2 linked regions of the Aliamphritea hakodatensis genome follow. The protein of the gene in region 1 interacts with the protein of each later gene in a pairwise test. Links are inferred from orthologs where the notes say so. Each region holds a gene or a part of one and is shown in the gene's direction. Other genes may lie near its edges. The genes, in order: rlmKL and typA.

Evidence for each region.
Region 2: the proteins of rlmKL (region 1) and typA interact in binary tests that used the Escherichia coli proteins (3 or more experiments, as listed by UniProt). The link is inferred for Aliamphritea hakodatensis from one-to-one orthologs.

Annotation. Positions count from the first base shown.
Region 1 is NZ_AP025281.1:3,038,835-3,048,656, reverse strand. Bases 2,393-5,352 are described here. They hold rlmKL (bifunctional 23S rRNA (guanine(2069)-N(7))-methyltransferase RlmK/23S rRNA (guanine(2445)-N(2))-methyltransferase RlmL), read left to right. Parts: upstream 2,393-2,760; coding sequence 2,761-4,944; downstream 4,945-5,352. Other genes in these bases: gltA (citrate synthase), read right to left, coding at 5,044-5,352. In the rest of the region: PCI15_RS14065 (BatD family protein), read right to left, coding at 1-328; PCI15_RS14060 (DUF2835 domain-containing protein), read left to right, coding at 585-803; PCI15_RS14055 (quinone-dependent dihydroorotate dehydrogenase), read left to right, coding at 878-1,906; PCI15_RS14050 (BatR family protein), read right to left, coding at 2,034-2,243; more of gltA, read right to left, coding at 5,353-6,324; sdhC (succinate dehydrogenase, cytochrome b556 subunit), read left to right, coding at 7,176-7,553; sdhD (succinate dehydrogenase, hydrophobic membrane anchor protein), read left to right, coding at 7,547-7,894; sdhA (succinate dehydrogenase flavoprotein subunit), read left to right, coding at 7,896-9,671; PCI15_RS14020 (succinate dehydrogenase iron-sulfur subunit), read left to right, coding at 9,684-9,822. UniProt on the Escherichia coli protein: Specifically methylates the guanine in position 2445 (m2G2445) and the guanine in position 2069 (m7G2069) of 23S rRNA. Methylation occurs before assembly of 23S rRNA into 50S subunits.
Region 2 is NZ_AP025281.1:4,079,704-4,089,491, forward strand. The notes cover bases 1-2,926. They hold typA (translational GTPase TypA), read left to right. Parts: upstream 1-517; coding sequence 518-2,335; downstream 2,336-2,926. Other genes in these bases: pip (prolyl aminopeptidase), read left to right, coding at 2,484-2,926. In the rest of the region: more of pip, read left to right, coding at 2,927-3,434; Na+/H+ antiporter NhaC, read left to right, coding at 3,675-5,153; dtd (D-aminoacyl-tRNA deacylase), read left to right, coding at 5,339-5,776; PCI15_RS18740 (AEC family transporter), read left to right, coding at 5,780-6,673; bioA (adenosylmethionine--8-amino-7-oxononanoate transaminase), read left to right, coding at 6,785-8,095; PCI15_RS18750 (acyl-CoA thioesterase), read left to right, coding at 8,131-8,562; PCI15_RS18755 (FdhF/YdeP family oxidoreductase), read left to right, coding at 8,803-9,788. UniProt on the Escherichia coli protein: A 50S ribosomal subunit assembly protein with GTPase and nucleotide-independent chaperone activity, required for 50S subunit assembly at low temperatures, may also play a role in translation.

The DNA of each region.
Region 1 (9,822 bases):
CGTTGATCAGTAATTCGGGAATTTGCAGTTCGCCGCTTTTACGCGGGCGGAGCAGTATCTGCCAGCGGCTGCTGTAGGTGTTATTACCGTTGGTGTGGCTGGATACGCTCATTTGCTTGCTGCCAAGGAAATGAAAGTCTTTATTCAGGGGGGAAAAATCCGGCCGACGGGCACTGCGCTGATCCACTTCGACGGTCAGTAGCACGGTTTCATTCTCGTTGATGGCATAGCGGTCAGGATAAACGCTTACCTGCGCCTGCAGCAGGCCGGAAAAAAACAGGCTTAAGGCACCTGACAGAATGACTGAGAAATTAAGTAAGCGTTGCATGCTGGCAGGTGAAGTCCTGTTGCGCTGATAGTATAGATGCCGGCAGTTTTTCGGATGCGGGCACCGGAAGTTTAAGCTTAGGATTATAACGGGGTTTTCGGTAAATCCCAGTGGTCACAGGAGGCGGGTATTAAAAAGCGGCGAATATGAGTTGCCTGGGGTGTCCGGATGTCTTTTTGTTACCGGTTATCATGGAATCCTGATCTTTTCCTGATATAAAATAACGGTAATTTTATGATCAGTTTTAAGCGGGATTATGCAGCAGATTATTGTTGATATCAGCCTGAGTAGCGAAGAGTTTTTACAGCATTACCGGGGGACGGCGAAAAATGTCGTAGCCCGCAGCCGGGATGGCCGGCGTATCCGGTTCCCCGCAGAGATACTGCGGCCGTTTTTGTTACACAGCGGAATCAGTGGCAGTTTTGTGATTCGTTTTGATGAAGGGGGAAAATTTAGCGATATCCGGCGTTTATAAGGGGATGGCTTTTTACTCTGTTTCACCGATTGCTTATAATGCCGCCTGAATTTTAAACCGATATGTGGCCGCCAATGTTATATCAACTCGCTCGTTCTGCACTGTTTCAGCTTGATCCTGAAGTTTCCCATGACCTGACTCTGAAAAGTATGCAGCTGATGGGCAGCAGCGGACTGAATAAGTTACTGGCGTGCAAGCAGCCGGAGTTGCCGGTGAATGTGATGGGAATCGACTTTCCAAACCCGGTGGGGCTGGCTGCAGGTCTGGATAAGAATGCTGTCGCCATCGATGCGATGTCTGCGCTGGGGTTTGGGTTTGTGGAAGTGGGCACGGTAACGCCGCGGCCTCAGCCGGGAAATCCGAAGCCGCGGATTTTTCGTCTGCCACAGCAGCACGCGATTATTAACCGGATGGGGTTTAATAATCTGGGCGTGGATACCCTGTTAGAGAATGTGGCCAGAAGCCGTTACAACGGGGTGCTGGGCATTAATATCGGTAAGAATATTGATACCCCTGTTGAAAGTGCGCTGGATGATTACCTGTTGTGTATGCGTAAGGTCTACGATAAAGCGACGTATATTACTGTGAATGTTTCCTCGCCCAATACACCGGGCCTGCGCAATCTGCAGTTTGGTGATTCACTGAATGAGCTGCTGGAAAACCTTAAGGAAGAGCAGGCCAAGCTGGCACAGGTGTTCGGTAAGTATGTGCCTGTAGCCGTTAAAATCGCGCCGGATATGAACGAAGAAGAATTCGGTCTGGTGGCAGCCTCCCTGAAGCAGTTCGAGCTTGACGGTGTGATTGCAACCAATACCACATTGTCCCGTGAAGGGGTGGAAGGGTTGCAGCACGGTGATGAGGCTGGTGGTCTGAGTGGCGCACCGGTTCGCAGCGGTTCTACACGAGCGGTGCGGATTCTTGCCCGTGAGCTGGACGGCGCGTTACCGATTATCGGTGTGGGCGGTATTACCGACGGTTTTGATGCCCGGGAAAAAATTGAAGCCGGTGCCAGTCTGGTGCAGATTTACAGTGGTTTCATCTATCAGGGGCCGGCGCTTATCCGGGATTCTGTTCAGGCGATAGCTGAGCTGGGCGATAGCTGAGTTATCTTGCCGGGATAAAAAAATAGGGCCTGAAACAGCGTTTCAGGCCCTTTTTTAATGGGTTAGGAAAAGTGAGTGTTATAGCTGAATCCTGCTGCCGTAAGGCTGGGCAGGATTCTGTGGGGTGTTAATGAAGAGACGGGTTGATGTTAATAGCTGAGACCCCGGACTGACCGTTCCAGTGCGCTTCGCGGCCTTCTCTCCAGCCACTCATCCAGTGACTGCGTAAATCGTTGACGTTGTTAACGGGACACTCGTCCCGGGATTTACCAATCAGGCCTGCCTGAAAACCACGGTTGAATAGTACGGAGGAACGATCTCGCTTTTGTCTTTTCATAAGACAACCTCTCTTTAAGGTTTAACATTGAAGGCAGGATAGCCGTCCTCTGGAATCCCTTAGCTGTCGGGTGACTCTTGATTATCTGCCAGCAATAATAGCTATCCATTTCTCTGTGAATCAGGGGCAGAGTGATCTTGCCTCTGAACATCGCACTCCACCATTTATACTCAATTCAGCTTCGCTGTGTAATTAAAAAAGCATATTAACGGTTGGCTTTTAATAAATTTGTAATCTTCGCAGTTGCAATAATGCCGTGTTTTCAAGCAGTTAATCTACGCGGGTATTTTTTAAATAGATGTTTGAAATATTTTCATCTGATATGGCGCAATTTTTGTACTCATTTGTCCTTATGCGAGTTGTCTTTTGGTGATTCTGATCTAATGGTGCCGGAGTGGGGAAGGTGATGCTGACAGGCGTCAGGGGCTGTTTGACTGGTGTTATGCCGGCCGGCGCGTTACCATGCGTGTCCTGACTATCTGTGTCCCGCATCCATCTATTTGAATACCTGTCTGATATGAATTTTTTTGCTACCTGTCCCAAAGGCCTGGAGCCTGTTTTATTTAATGAACTTGAATCTCTGGGGGTGACGGATTGCCGTCAGACTCTGGCAGGGGTGAGTTTTGCCGGCGAGCTGGCTGAGGCTTACCGGGTATGTCTGTGGTCGCGGGTGGCTAACCGGGTCTTGCTGGTATTGCATGAAGCCGGTGAAGTTGAAACCGCTGATGACCTGTATCAGGCGGTGCGTGCGGTGAGCTGGCTGGATCACCTGCGGGCCAGTGGTACGCTGACGGTGGATTTTTCCGGTCAGTCACAGGCCATCAGTCACAGCCGCTTTGGTGCTCAGAAGGTGAAGGACGGGATTGTCGATCAGATCCGTGAAGAGACCGGACGCCGGCCATCCGTTGACCGTGTGCGCCCGGATTTACGGGTGAATGTACGTCTGAACCGGGGTAAGTTACGGATCTGTCTGGACCTGTCCGGTGACAGCTTGCACCGTCGCGGCTATCGTTTGCAGGCAGGTAAAGCACCGATGAAGGAAAACCTGGCGGCGGCGCTTTTATACCGCAGCCAGTGGCAGGATTTTTATGCGCAGGGGCAGGGGCTGATCGATCCGATGTGTGGTTCCGGTACCTTGCTGATTGAAGCGGCGATGATGGCGGCAGATATTGCGCCGGGTCTGCAGCGCCGTGAATTTGGTTTTACCCACTGGCCGCAACATAAGGCATCTGTATGGCGGGAGCTGGTGGAAGAGGCACAGGCGCGCCGTGATGCGGGTCTGGCGGCAGTGAATATTAAGCTGGCCGGTTTCGATTCCGATGCTAAGGTTTTGGCGACCGCGCAGGAGAATGCCAGCCGTGCAGGGGTTGATCACCTGATGCATTTTGAGCGCCGCGAGCTGGCCAAGCTGTCGCGTCCTGCGAAAATGGAGCAGGGTTTGTTGCTGACTAACCCGCCGTACGGTGAGCGTCTGGGTGATGAGCCGACACTGTATTTTCTCTATCAGCATCTTGGTGAGCGTCTTAAGGCGGATTTTGCCGGCTGGCGAGCCGCGGTATTTACCGGTAATCCAGAGCTGTGCAAGATGATGAAGCTGGCGGTAGATAAGCGTTACAAGCTGTATAATGGTGCGCTGGAAAGCCAGTTGCTGATGTTTGATATCCGCGCCCGTACTGCTGAAGAAGTCGCGCAGGCTGAAGAGAAAGCACAGCAGGATCAGGAAAAGTATAAAACTGAAGCCGGTGCCATTGCGTTGTCCGAAGGGGCGACCATGTTTGCTAACCGGGTGAAGAAGAATTTAAAGCAATTGGGTAAATGGGCCCGTAAGCAGGATATCAGCTGTTACCGGATCTATGATGCTGATCTGCCTGAGTATGCCGTTGCGGTCGATCGTTACGGTGACTGGCTCCATGTGCAGGAATATGCTGCACCTAAGAGTGTTGATACTGTTAAAGCCTTTGAACGCGTGCAGGAAGTGATGCAGGTCTTGCCTGGCGTGCTGGAAATGCCAGCAGATAAGGTGGTGCTGAAACAGCGTCGCCGTCAGCAGGGCAGCAGTCAGTATGAAAAGCAGAATGCGACTGAGCATTTCTTCGAGGTGCAGGAGGGTGGCTGCCGGATTCTGGTCAATCTCCAGGATTATCTGGATACCGGGCTGTTCCTGGATCACCGTCCGGTGCGTCTGCAGATTCAGCAAGAGTCTGCCGGTAAGGATATTCTGAACCTGTTCAGTTATACAGCGACGGCTTCATTGCATGCGGCTAAGGGCGGTGCGCGTTCGACCACCAGTGTTGATATGTCGGCAACTTACCTTGGCTGGGCGCGTAAGAACTTTGCGCTTAATGGTTTTGCTGAAACCCGCCATCATTTTTTGCAGGAAGACTGCATCAAGTGGCTGAAGGCGCAAAAGGGCCAGCAGTTTGATCTGATCTTTATGGATCCGCCGACCTTCTCGAACTCTAAGCGCATGCATGATGTGCTGGATGTGCAGCGCGATCATGTGATGCTGGTGGATCAGGCGATGCAGTTGCTGCGCCCAGGCGGTAAGCTTATCTTTTCGAATAACTATCGCCGCTTTAAGTTGGATGAGGCGTTGCAGCAGCGTTATCAGGTTAAAGATATTACCCGCTCAACCATCGATCTGGATTTTAAGCGTAATGCTAAAATTCACTGCTGTTTTGAGTTTGTAAAGCCGGAGTAAAGCAGGGGAGTTGCGGTCAGCGACTGCCGGTGTAGCCGGTTCTGAAGAGAATAAAAAAGGCCATCATATGATGGCCTTTTTTGTGGCTTGTCAGCGGGATTACTTTTTCTCGTAATCGCGCTTGGTCGGGCCGGTGTATAGCTGGCGCGGGCGGCCGATTTTGTTCGGGCCGCTGTGGAATTCGCTCCAGTGAGAGATCCAGCCGATTGTCCGTGACAGAGCGAAGATAACGGTAAACATGTTCGTTGGGATACCGATAGCCTTCAGGATGATGCCGGAGTAGAAGTCTACATTCGGGTACAGTTTACGCTGGATGAAGTAATCATCTTCCAGGGCGATCTGTTCCAGGCGCTTGGCGATCTTCAGGAAAGGATCGTTTTCAATACCCAGTTCAGCCAGTACTTCGTCACAGGTTTGCTTCATAACCTTGGCGCGAGGGTCAAAGTTACGGTAAACACGGTGGCCGAAGCCCATCAGGCGGAAAGAGTCTTCAGGATCTTTCGCGCGCTGAATAAACTCATCGATGTTAGATTCGTCACCGATTTCCTGCAGCATGGTCAGTACGGCTTCGTTTGCACCGCCGTGCGCAGGTCCCCACAGGGCAGCAATACCGGATGCGATACAGGCGAATGGGTTAGCGCCGGAAGAACCTGCTAAACGGACGGTAGAAGTGGATGCGTTTTGTTCGTGATCTGCGTGTAACAGGAAGATGCGGTCCATGGCTTTAGCCAGTACCGGATTAGTTACATAGTCTTCACACGGGTTGCCAAACATCATCTGCAGGAAGTTGTCTGCATAATCCAGTTCGTTACGCGGGTACTGGAAGGGCTGGCCAATGCTGTATTTGTAACACATGGCAGCAATGGTTGGCATTTTGGCGATCAGACGGAAAGCACACACTTCACGGTGGTGCGCATCGTCGATATCCAGAGAATCGTGGTAGAAGGCGGACAGTGCGCCGACAACCGCTACCATGATCGCCATTGGGTGTGCGTCACGGCGGAAGCCGTTGAAGAAGTGTGTCATCTGTTCGTGAACCATGGTGTGGTTCTTAACAGTCTTAACGAAGACTTCTTTCTGTTCCGGGGTTGGCAGTTCGCCGTTTAAAAGTAAGAAGCAGACTTCCAGGTAATCGGAATTTTCTGCCAGCTGTTCGATCGGGTAGCCGCCATGCAGCAGTACACCTTTGGCACCATCGATATAAGTGATGCTGGACTCGCAGGCTGCGGTGGAAACGAAGCCCGGGTCATAAGTGAACAGGCCTTTGCTAGTCAGAGCGCGTACGTCAACCACATCGGGACCTGTGGTGCCGGTATAAACCGGAAGTTCGATGACTTCCTCGAGACCATCGACCGTTAAGCGTGCTTTCTTGTCAGCCATTAGAGGCTCCTATCATTTCTGGTTATCTGAATGACTCAAGAGCCTTTGAGGGAACCGCAGGACCGGCGCTGGCTATATATAAGCAGGCGGTCGGGTTTGCTCAGAGGCTCCTGTAATACTAGTCACGTTAGGGAAACCGCTCTTGGTCCAACCGGCAGATTGATAACAATTTCTGCAGATTGCCAAGCTTTTTTCAGGGTTTCGTCTGAGTCTCTGCTCGTAATAGGACCCAGACAATATAGAGACTTACACGAAATTGTCAATTTATATTCGGATTTCTGTGTTGCGGTGCAGCATGAGGTGTTGATGTGTCTGTTTTTTGGGTTTATTGATGTTTTTCAGTTAGTTAGGCGGTGTTTGTTAAGTGAGTATTTAGAAGTTTATGCCGCAGATAGCGACTTTTGTATGATTCTGAATGTCGTTGCCGGCAGGGTGTAAAAAGAAGGTTTTTAAAAAAAAATTAACAGTACCCATCGCGAGTGGAGAAGCCGGAATGTTGACACTATTATGCAGGTTAATCAATTTTGCCTGAGGCCAAGTATGGCGCGGGTTTTACGATGGTGGATGCGACATCTTCTGTCGCATTGAGGAAAACGATTTAGGTGCTGAAGGGGGCTTTTTTGGCTGTTTTCTGATCGTGTGATCTGGCTGTAAGTACCTAGACAAAGGGCTTAGAGGCCTGTTGCTTAATTGTAATATTAGTGCGAGCTGGTATACTCTCGCACCAGCTTGCAGGCCCGTATTTAAAGGGGTGTAGGCGTTGGACCGAGGTACTTACTTTGTCTTTGAACACTACCCTTTTATAACTTAGCCCTGCGATCGGGCTAACCAATAAAGTGTGAACAAGAGCCGTGAACAAGAAAAGACCCGTAAACTTAGATCTACGAACTATTAAACAGCCATTACCGGCGATTACATCCATTCTGCATCGTGCAACTGGTCTGGCACTATTTTTTGGTGCCTTCTTCATGCTGTATGCCCTGGGGATGTCTCTTGAGTCTGAGCAGGGTTTTAACGCTGCCGCACAGATGCTGACGGAGAGCTTCTTTGCGAAGCTGATTGCCTGGGGATTGGTTTCAGCATTGCTGTATCACTTCTTTGCCGGTATCAAACATCTGATTATGGATTTTGGTCATTGTGAAGAGTTGGAGTCTGGACAGAAGGCCGCCAAAGCGACTTTAGTTATTGCGGCTATCGCAATTCTGCTGGCAGGAGTATGGATATGGTAACTTCAATTACAAGTTTTGGTCGCAGCGGCTTATATGACTGGATGATCCAGCGTGTAACGGCTGTCGTACTGCTTGCTTACACGATCTTCATGATCGGTTATCTGTTAATGAATCCGGATCTGGATTACAACCAGTGGAGCGGCCTGTTTGAGGGCACGGTGATGCGTATCTTTACGCTGCTGACAATCCTGTCTCTGGCGGCACACGCCTGGATCGGAATGTGGTCTATCTCGACTGATTATATCAAGCCAACCGGTATCCGTTTTCTGTTCCAATCTGCGTGTGGTCTGCTGACCTTTATCTACGTTGTTTGGGGTGTTCAGATCCTGTGGGGAGCATAAGATGAGCAGCAAGTTACGTACCCTGACCTTTGACGGGATTGTAATTGGTGGCGGTGGTGCCGGTATGCGTGCCGCGCTGCAACTGGCCCAGTCGGGCCTGAATACTGCGTGTATTACAAAAGTATTTCCAACCCGTTCGCATACGGTGTCTGCGCAGGGTGGTATTACCTGTGCGATTGCCAGTGCGGATCCGAACGATGACTGGCGCTGGCACATGTACGATACCGTCAAGGGTTCCGATTATATCGGTGACCAGGACGCGATCGAATACATGTGTTCTGTAGGCCCGCAGGCGGTATTTGAGCTGGACCACATGGGTCTGCCGTTTTCCCGTACTGAAGAAGGCCGTATTTACCAGCGTCCTTTCGGTGGTCAGTCTAAAAACTTTGGTGAAGGTGGGCAGGCAGCCCGGACCTGTGCGGCCGCTGACCGTACCGGTCATGCGCTGCTGCACGCACTGTACCAGGGTAATATTAAAGCCGGTACCACCTTCCTGAATGAGTGGTATGCGGTTGATCTGGTTAAGAATGCAGATGACGCGGTGGTTGGTGTTATCGCGATCTGCATCGAAACCGGTGAAACAGTGTATATCAAGGCTAAAGCGACCGTGCTTGCGACCGGTGGTGCAGGCCGTATCTATCAGTCCACAACCAATGCGCTGATCAATACCGGTGACGGTATGGGCATGAGTCTGCGTGCCGGTGTACCGGCCCAGGATATGGAAATGTGGCAGTTCCACCCAACCGGTATTGCCGGTGCCGGCGTACTGGTAACCGAAGGTTGCCGGGGTGAGGGTGGTTACCTGGTCAATAAGGATGGCGAACGCTTCATGGAGCGTTATGCGCCTAACGCGAAAGACCTGGCTGGCCGTGACGTGGTTGCCCGCTCTATGGTGCTGGAGATTCTGGCTGGCCGTGGTTGCGGTGAGGAAGGTGATCACGTATTCCTGAAGCTGGATCATCTTGGGGCTGATACCCTGAATGCCAAGCTGCCGGGTATCCTTGAGTTGTCCCGTACCTTTGCGCATGCTGATCCGATTAAAGAGCCGATTCCGGTTGTTCCGACCTGTCACTACATGATGGGCGGTGTCACCACCAATATCGGTGGTCAGGCGATCGGTGCGGATGCGGACGGTAACGATACCATCATCGACGGCCTGTTTGCCTGCGGTGAAGTTGCCTGTGTATCGGTACACGGTGCAAACCGTCTGGGCGGTAACTCGCTGCTTGATCTGGTGGTATTTGGCCGTGCGGCCGGTATCCAGATTGAGAAGCAGATGCGTGAGGGCTACGAAGTAGCGCCGGCCAGCGAAGCTGATCTGGAACGTGCGATGGCGCGTCTGAACCGTTTGAACAATTCAACCGGTGGTGAAAAGGTTGCTGAGGTTCGTGCTGAACTGCAGAAGACCATGCAGCTGTATTTCGGTGTATTCCGTGAAGGCGAAAGCATGGAGAAAGGTCTGGAGCTGCTTAAGGAAGTGCGTGCCAAGGTGTCTGATCTTCATCTGGAAGATAAGAGCGCGGCATTCAACACGGCCCGTATTGAAGCGCTGGAACTGGAAAACCTGATGGAAGTTGCTGAGGCAACGGCAATCGCTGCTATTACCCGTAAGGAAAGTCGTGGTGCGCATGCCCGTAACGACTACACCGAGCGTGATGATGAAAACTGGTTGTGTCACTCACTGTATCACCCGCAAACGCAACAGATCACCAAGCGTGCTGTTAACTTTGCGCCGAAGACAGTAGATGCCTTCCCGCCAAAAGTTCGAACGTATTAAGGGGTTGCCACGATGTTAGTAAGTGTATATCGCTATAATCCTGAGGTTGATGATGCGCCTTACATGCAGGATGTCCATATCGACATTCCTGGTGGTAAGGACATCATGGTTCTGGATCTTCTGCAGTTGCTGAAAGATAAGGATCCGTCTC
Region 2 (9,788 bases), 1.0 Mb from region 1 along the record:
GCGACTACCGTTATGGGCAAGTCTAAAAGCAAAGCACGTGCCAACATTCAAAAACAGATACTGAAAACGGATAAAAAAACCGTCACTTAAACAGTATTCCCAGCATAAAACCGCCTGAAAAACCCCACTGGTGCCAATAACTGCCTGACTTTCAGAGACTTTCCTACCCGTTACCTGTTTATCTGCTTTTGCGGTACAAAACACCGTACTACAGACATTCAATAAGTGCTCTTTATAACGACGCCTCGGATCAGCCAACCACACCGCACCAATATAGTGCAAACAAAAAGCACGCGCCCCATAACAGGGCATACAGGTAACCAGCGCCGGTCGTCATTATTTTCGCCGCACAATATTACTGCAGTTTTACCGCTGTGCCCTGTGTCAGCCCGTTAAATCAGTCATTTAATGTGACATTTTGGTGATTTTTTCAAAACATGAATAAGAAACACACAGCTTTGCCCGCATTCATGTATAATGCGCGCCTTATTTATTTTGTCTGCACAGGTTCTCAGACGTGATCGAAAAACTAAGAAACATCGCAATCATTGCGCACGTTGACCATGGTAAAACCACCCTGGTCGACAAAATGCTCTCCCAGTCCGGCACCCTGGGTCGCCGTGATGAAGGCACTGAGCGTATCATGGACTCCAATGACCAGGAGAAAGAGCGTGGTATTACCATTCTGGCGAAAAACACCGCCATTGAATGGAATGACTACCACATCAACATCGTAGATACCCCGGGCCACGCCGACTTTGGTGGTGAAGTAGAACGTGTTCTGTCGATGGTTGATTGCGTATGTCTGCTGGTTGATGCGGTTGATGGCCCGATGCCACAAACCCGCTTTGTTACCCAGAAGGCATTCGATCAGGGCCTGCGCCCTATCGTTGTTGTTAACAAGGTTGACCGTCCGGGTTCACGCCCTGACTGGGTTATTGATCAGGTATTTGACCTGTTCGACAGCCTGGGCGCCACCGATGAGCAACTGGACTTCCCGATCATCTACGCGTCTGCCCTGAACGGCATCGCGGGTCTGGAAGCTGACGACCTGTCTGAAGACATGACACCGCTGTTCGAAGCCATCGTTGAACATGTTGAGCCGCCTAAAGTTGATACTGAAGGTCCGTTCCAGATGCAGATTTCCGCCCTGGACTACAACAGCTACGTGGGCGTTATCGGTGTTGGCCGTGTTACCCGCGGAACAGTTAAGGTGAACCAGCCAGTTAAGGTTATCGATTCAGAAGGTGCTGTCCGCAACGGTAAAGTTCAGAAGATCATGGGTTACCTGGGTCTTGAGCGTGTTGACGTTGACACTGCCCGTGCCGGCGACATCATCTGCGTAACCGGTATCGAAGTGCTGAACATTTCCGACACCCTGTGTGATCCTGCTCAGGTTGAAGCGCTGCCAGCACTGTCTGTTGATGAACCGACGGTATCCATGACCTTCCAGGTGAACGATTCACCTTTCGCCGGTCAGGACGGTAAGTACGTGACCAGCCGTAACATCAAGGATCGTCTGGACCGTGAACTTATCCACAACGTAGCACTGCGCGTTGAACCGGGTGACTCCCCTGAGAAATTCAAAGTATCCGGCCGTGGTGAATTACACCTGTCAGTACTGATCGAATCTATGCGCCGTGAAGGTTTTGAGCTGGGTGTTTCCCGTCCGGAAGTAATCCAGAAGGAAATCGACGGTGAGATTCAGGAGCCTTTCGAAGTTGTCATGATTGATGTTGAAGATCAGCATCAGGGCAGCATCATCGAAGAGCTGGGCAAACGTAAAGCAGACATGACCAACATGGAAGTTGACGGTAAAGGCCGTGTACGCCTGACCTTCATGATGCCTTCCCGTGGCCTGATCGGTTTCCGTTCACTGTTCATGACCATGACATCCGGCAGCGGCATCATGACCTCTGTCTTCGACCATTACGGTCCGGTAAAAGACGGTGAAGTGGTCAGCCGTAACAACGGTGTACTGGTTTCCATGGTATCCGGTAAAGTACTGGCTTACTCTCTGTGGAACCTGCAAAGCCGTGGCCGTCTGTGTGTTGTACCTAACATCGACGTTTACGAAGGCATGCTGCTGGGTATTCACAGCCGTAACAACGACCTGGCCGTTAACCCGATTAAAGGTAAGCAGCTGACCAACGTACGTGCCTCCGGTACAGATGAAAACATCCAGCTGACGCCGCCAATCCACTTCACACTGGAACAGGCACTGGACTTCATCGAAGACGACGAACTGGTTGAAGTAACACCAAACTTCATCCGTCTGCGTAAGAAGATGCTGACTGAAAACGAACGTAAGCGTGCTGCCCGCGCTGCCAAGTAATTCAGCACCTGCCTGATAAGCCGGTTTTTAACCTTTAAAAACCGCTTCCCGCCCGGACAGTACTCACTGTCCGGGCTATACTCCCCCTTGCACTCAGTTCATTTCTTTAAGTAGCATCAGTACTTAAACTGCACAGCAAGGTTGCCCAATGCATACACTCTATCCGGATATAAGCCCTTATAAACTGCATTCACTGGATGTTGATTCCCAACACCGCCTGTATGTGGAAGAAAGCGGCAACCCCCGGGGAATTCCGGTACTCTTTGTTCATGGCGGCCCCGGCGGCGGCACCAGCCCCCAGCACCGCTGTTTTTTTGACCCGGAACGCTACCGCATTGTCCTGTTCGATCAGCGCGGTTGCGGGCGCTCAACCCCGCATGCAGAACTGAATAACAACACCACCGATCATCTCATCGAAGACATCGAGAAAATCCGCCAACACCTCAATATTGATCAGTTTTTGCTGTTCGGCGGCTCGTGGGGTGCAACCCTCAGCCTGCTGTACGCACAGCGCCATCCGGAACGGGTCTGCGGGTTGATTCTGCGCGGTGTATTCCTGTGCCGCCGGGAAGACATCCAGTGGCTGTATCAGCAGGGAGCAAGCGCTGTCTTTCCGGATTACTGGCAGGATTACATTGGCGAAATTCCGCCAGCGGAACATGGCGACCTCCTTACCGCCTACTATCGCCGCCTGACATCAGATAACGAGATCGCCCGGATGTCTGCAGCCAAGGCGCTGTCCGTCTGGGAAGGCCGCTGTTCAACCCTCGACCCTAAACCTAACGTGGTTGATCACTATTCCGATCCGCACATCGCCCTGGCCATGGCCCGCCTTGAAGCGCACTATTTCGTGAATGAAGGCTTCATCACCGGCAACCAGATTCTTGAACAGGCCTACCGTATCAGCGAAATACCCACTGTCATTGTGCATGGCCGTTACGACATGGTGTGTCCGCTGCAACAGGCCTATGCGCTGTATCAGGCCCTCCCGCAGGCCGAGCTGCACATTGTCCGGGACGCCGGCCACAGCCTGATGGAGCCGGGCAATATTGATAATCTGATCAAGGCCACCAAAACCTTTTCCCTCTCACTGGCCTGAATAAGTTCGTCGGGCTGAAAGTCCCCTCAGCCCGGCAATGTCCCCATGTATTTCCCACCGTAACACCCATCAAACCACGTTAAAAACTCACCCTGTAAACAACGGTTCACATTCGGTTTACAAGGTTTTACAGGGCATTCACCACCGCTCCCGGCAAAGACTTTAGTATTAATCCGTGGCTGGCCATTCGGATACTCTTTATCGCCCTGCCACAGTCTGTAACAACCCCTGGAGCAACATATGAATAATAAAATTGCTAAGCCGGGCCTCATGATGGCAATGCTGCCAATTGTGCTGACGCTGGCCATTCTCGGCATTCAACTTTTCTATTTCGGTGACTTCACCCCGCACATTCCTCTGGCGATCGGTCTGGCAATTACCGCCCTGATTGGCTGGTGCCGCGGCTATCGCTGGGATGACATCGAAGACGGCGCCCTGCACGTCGTTCGGGTAGGTTTACCTTCCATCGCCATTCTGATGACCGTTGGCATGATTGTCGGCATCTGGATCGCCAGTGGTACCGTTCCCCTGCTGATTTACTACGGTCTGAAAATCCTCAGCCCGGAAATATTCCTTGCCGCCAGCATGCTGCTTTGCGCGGTGGTTTCGGTATCTCTGGGAACATCCTGGGGAACCACCGGTACTGTCGGTCTGGCCCTGATGGGCATCGGTGCGGGTTTTGATATTCCCATGTACTGGACCGCCGGCGCGGTTGTTTCCGGGGCATTTTTCGGTGACAAGATTTCCCCGCTGTCGGATACCACTAACCTGGCTCCGGCCGTAACCGGTGTAAACCTGTTTGATCATATCCGCAACATGATGCCTACCACCGTGCCGGCCATGCTGATTGCCTTCGCGATCTATGCCACCGTTGGCTATACCCTGATCGGTTCCCAGCAGGTAGATTTCTCTAAAATTGAAAGCATCACCGGCGGCATTGCAGCCAATTTCAACCTGTCACTGCTGTTGCTGCTGCCACCCGTCGTCGTCATCGTACTGGCGCTGAAAAAAATGCCGGCGCTGCCATCGCTGTTTGCCGGTGTGCTGCTGGGTGCCGTACTGGCGGTCACCGTGCAGGGTATATCCCTGCATGACATCTTCAACTTCATGCATTCCGGCTATAAGATCGACACCGGCGTTGCAGAAATCGACGGCCTGCTCAACCGGGGCGGCATTACCTCCATGACATGGGTGATTACACTGGTGCTGATCGCACTGAGCTTCGGTGGTGCACTGGAACGGACACGCTGCCTGGAAACCCTGATCGATGCCGTGGTGCGTCGCACCCACAGCTTCTTTGGCTTGCAGGCATCGGCAACCGGCTCCGCAGTGGCAACCAATCTGGTGGCCGGCGACCCGTACCTGTCCATCGCATTACCCGGACGGATGTTTGCACCGGCCTACACTAAAGCAGGCTATTCAAAACTGAACCTGTCCCGGGCGGTCGAAGAAGGCGGCACCCTGATTTCCCCACTGGTACCCTGGAATGCCGGAGGCGCATTTGTGATTACCGCGCTGGGGCTGGGTATCGGTGACGGTAACTTTGAAAACCTGCTCTACATTCCGCTGGCTTTTGCCTGCTGGCTGTCGCCAATTATCGGCCTGTTCTACGCCGCAACCGGACGCTTCTCACCGAAAGCCTCTCAACAGGAGCTGGCACAGGCTGAAGCAGAAGAGCATGACGCGCTGAGCCTGCAGGACGCCAAATCAGCATCCTGAAAAATTAAGATACAAACTCCGCCAACGCCGTCCTAAGACGGCGTTTTTTTTATGCCCTGCCTCAGCATAAGCCTTCTGATTTTTCTGACTATTTTCTCACTGGCCTGACCACTCACTGGCCAGGCCCGACTGAAACCACTACCATGCCTTCCCTGACTTTCTGATAACAAATACAAGGCACGGCTATGAAAGCACTTATCCAGCGGGTTACATCAGCAGCGGTAGACATTCACGGTGAGCGCCACGGTGAAATCGGCCCCGGTATGCTGGTACTGCTCGGCGTTGAACGGACCGACACCACCGCCGATGCCGATAAACTCCTGAAGAAAGTGCTCGGTTACCGGATCTTTTCCGATGCCGATGGCAAGATGAACCTCAACCTGCAACAGGCCGAAGGTGGTTTACTGGTGGTTTCTCAGTTCACGCTGGTCGCAGACACCCGTAAAGGCATGCGCCCGGGCTTTTCATCCGGTGCCTCTCCGCAATTAGGTGAAGAACTGTATGACTACTTCGTCAAGCAGGCCCGTGAACTGCATCATGAAGTAGGTACCGGCCAGTTCGGCGCGGACATGCAGGTCAGCCTGACCAATGACGGCCCGGTCACCTTCATGCTGGAAAGCTGATCAATGACCGACTCCTACGCACTGGCAGAACGGATCTTTCTGACGGTTTTCCCGCTGTTTACCATCGTGCTTTCCGGCTACCTTTATGGCCGGCTGAAAAATCCGGATATGCGGCTGGCCAACCAGCTCAACATGGATATTTTCGTGCCGGCGCTGCTGTTCTTTGTACTGTCGGCCAAGTCATTCGATTTACCCGCATTTAAAACCCTGGCACTGGGCGCTGCGCTGGTTATTCTTGGTTCCGGACTGATTCTCTGGCCCCTGTGTAAACTGCTTAAGATTGCACCAAAAACCTTTCTGCCACCGATGATGTTCAGTAATAGCGGCAATCTCGGCCTGCCGCTGATCCTGCTGGCCTTCGGCGAATATGCCCTGCCCGCAGCCGTGGTGTTATTCATTGTGGAAATGACCCTGCACTTCACTGTCGGCATTTACATGATGGACCCGCGGACCAACCCGCTGAAGTTGCTGCGGATGCCCATCATTATTGCGACGATAGCCGGCCTGAGCTGGAGCAGTCTGGAACTGACCATGCCCGCCGGCATAGCGACCGCGCTGGACATGCTCGGACAGATCTCCATTCCCCTGCTGCTGTTTACTCTCGGCGTGCGTCTGATTGACGTGGACTTCAGCGCCTGGCGAATCGGTGTGCTCGGCGCCGTTCTCTGCCCGGCGGCAGGCATTCTGATTGCGTTACTGCTTCAGCCACTGTTACAACTGGAAGGTGAACAGTACGCCTATCTGCTGCTTTTCGGCGCACTGCCCCCGGCGGTCCTGAATTACATTGTGGCGGAGCAGTTTAATCAGGAACCCCGGCAGGTTGCTTCCATCGTACTGATTGGCAATATTGGTGCACTGCTGTTTATTCCCGCCACCCTGTATTTCGTTTTACGCTAAGCCCTGATCGGAAAGGTTGCGGTTTGCTTTCTCTGTGAAAGCCCGCTGTAATAGCGCCAGTTTCTTTTTTGGCGCATTACCCCTGCCCGCCTGAATAACCGGATTACCGTCATGACATCTATCACCGCAGCAGACCTCAGTTTCGACCAGCAGCATATCTGGCACCCGTATTCCTCTATGATCAGCCCGCCATCAATGTACCCGGTGGTATCCGCTGAAGGCGTACGCATCACACTGGAAGACGGCCGCGAACTGATCGACGGCATGGCCTCCTGGTGGTCTGTAATTCACGGTTATAACCATCCTGAACTGAACCAGGCGGCTCATCAGCAAATTGATAAAATGTCCCATGTGATGTTCGGCGGCATTACCCACCAGCCGGCCATCGAGCTGGCCAGACAACTGGTGGAAATGACACCGGCTAATCTGGATAAGGTATTTCTGGCAGATTCAGGCTCAGTGGCCGTTGAAGTGGCCATTAAAATGGCCATTCAATACTGGCATGCCCGCCGGGCCCACGAAGGCAAAACCAATACCAAACACCGATTACTGACCATCCGTAACGGCTATCACGGCGACACTTTCGGTGCGATGTCCGTGTGTGATCCGGTCAACGGCATGCACGAAATCTTCACCGAAGTCCTGCCTCAGCACTTCTTTGCCCCCCCGCCACAAACCGGCTTTGACGAAGAATGGGATGAAAACGACTGCGCAGAACTGAAGCGTCTGTTCGAAGCACACCATGAAGACATCGCTGCCCTGATACTGGAACCCATCGTTCAGGGGGCCGGCGGTATGCGCTTCTATTCACCTGAATATCTGAAAACCGCCCGTCATCTATGTGATGAGTATGATGTGCTGCTGATCGCCGATGAAATTGCCACCGGCTTTGCCCGCAGCGGTGCCCTGTTTGCCTGTGATCATGCGGGCATTGCCCCGGACATCATGTGTCTGGGCAAAGCGATTACCGGGGGATATATGACCCTGGCCGCCACCCTGACCACCAGCCACATCGGCGAAACCATCTCATCCGGCGGTGCCGGCTGTTTCATGCACGGCCCGACGTTCATGGGTAACCCGCTGGCCTGTGCGGTTGCAAACACCAGCCTGAAGCTGTTACGTGAATCCGACTGGAAAACCAACACTCAACGCATTCAGCAACAGCTCGAACAGGGACTTGCCCCCTGCAGGGAGCTGCACTCAGTTGCGGAAGTCCGCTGTCTGGGGGCGATCGGTGTCGTCGAGATGAAACAGCCGGTAGATGCCCGCCGCATTCAACAGGCATTTGTTGACGCTGGCGTGTGGGTCAGACCATTTGGTAAGCTGGTATATGTGATGCCACCCTATATTATGAGTAATGAGGACCTGGCGATTCTCACCGGTGCTATGCATCAGGTACTGGTGCAGATGGAAAACACATAACGTCAGGGGAACACTATTCTGCACGGAGTTTACTTATGGCCCGTATAAAAATAGACATGCCCGACAACTACAGCTTCAGCACCGATATGCCGGTGCGGATCAGTGACATTAACTACGGCGGACATTTAGGCAATGACGCCGTTCTCGCTATGATTCACGAAGCCAGAGTCCGTTATCTGGCCGGCTTTAATTACACCGAGATGGATGTTGAAGGCTTAGGCATCATCATGACCGATTCAGCCATTGTATATAAAGCAGAAGGCTTTCACGGCGAACAGATTCAGATAGATATCGCCGTGGAGGACTTTAACAAATACGGCTGCGACATCTATTATCTGTTAACCAACAAGCAAACCGCCGTCGAAATCGCCCACGCCAAAACCGGCATTGTGTTTTTTGATTACGAAGCCCGGAAAGTCACCGGCATTCCCCAGGCGTTCCAGGATAACATCCGTAAAGATACCTGATCCGTCTTCCTGACCGGCGTTATCACCGCCGGTCACATCCTTTCCTCTGACGCTCCTGTCACACTTAGGTCGCAGATGGTTTATAAAGCGTTTTCTTACCGACAAAAACTTTTTTTGTCACGACATAAGCTTTATTAATAATAATTATCATTTGCAAAACTCTTCAAGTTTCTGTACAAGTAGCGCCATTTCTATGCTTAGCCGTTTTACACGGCAATAATAATTCCTAAAGGAACAAAAATGGCCAAAAAGAAGATCGCCACCTATAAAGGCTCAGCCGGTGGCTGGGGGGCGCTCGCCAGTACATCCAGGCACTTGCTGAAAAGCGAGAACCCGGTAAAAAACATTCGCAGTCTGATGCGCACCAACCAGCATAAAGGCTTTGACTGCCCGGGCTGTGCCTGGGGTGATCAGAAATCCGGCCATAAAGTCAGCTTCTGCGAAAACGGCGCCAAAGCGGTTAACTGGGAAGCCACTGCGAAAAAAGTCGGCGCGGACTTTTTTGCCAAAAATACCGTCAGCTATCTGGATACCCAGAGTGATTATTTCCTGGAATACCAGGGCCGTCTGACGGAACCAATGCGTTACAACCGCGACACCGACCGCTATGAGCCGGTCAGTTGGGATGCAGCTTTCCAGCTGATTGCCCGTCACCTGAATGCGCTGGACAACCCGGATCAGGCAGAATTTTATACTTCAGGCCGGGCCAGCAACGAAGCAGCCTTCCTGTATCAGTTGTTTGTGCGCAGCTACGGCACCAACAACTTCCCGGATTGCTCCAATATGTGCCACGAAGCCAGCGGTGTTGCCCTGAAGGAAACCATTGGCGTCGGTAAAGGCACCGTTACCATGGATGACTTTGCCCAGGCAGATGCCATCTTCGTATTCGGTCAGAATCCGGGAACCAACCATCCGCGGATGCTCGACACCCTGCGTCAGGCCTCCAAGCGTGGTGCGACGATTGTCAGCTTCAACAACCTGCGGGAACGGGGTCTGGAGCGTTTTACCAACCCACAAAAACCGATGGAAATGCTGACCAACGGCTATACCGAAATCAGCAAGCACTACTACACGCCTAAACTGGGCGGCGACATGGCCTTGGTACGGGGCATAGTCAAAGCCCTGCTGGAACTGGATGCAGAACGTCAGTCCATGGGCAAAAACAGCCTGCTGGACCACCACTTCCTGACTCAGCACGCCGAAGGTGTTGATGCTTATCTGGCACT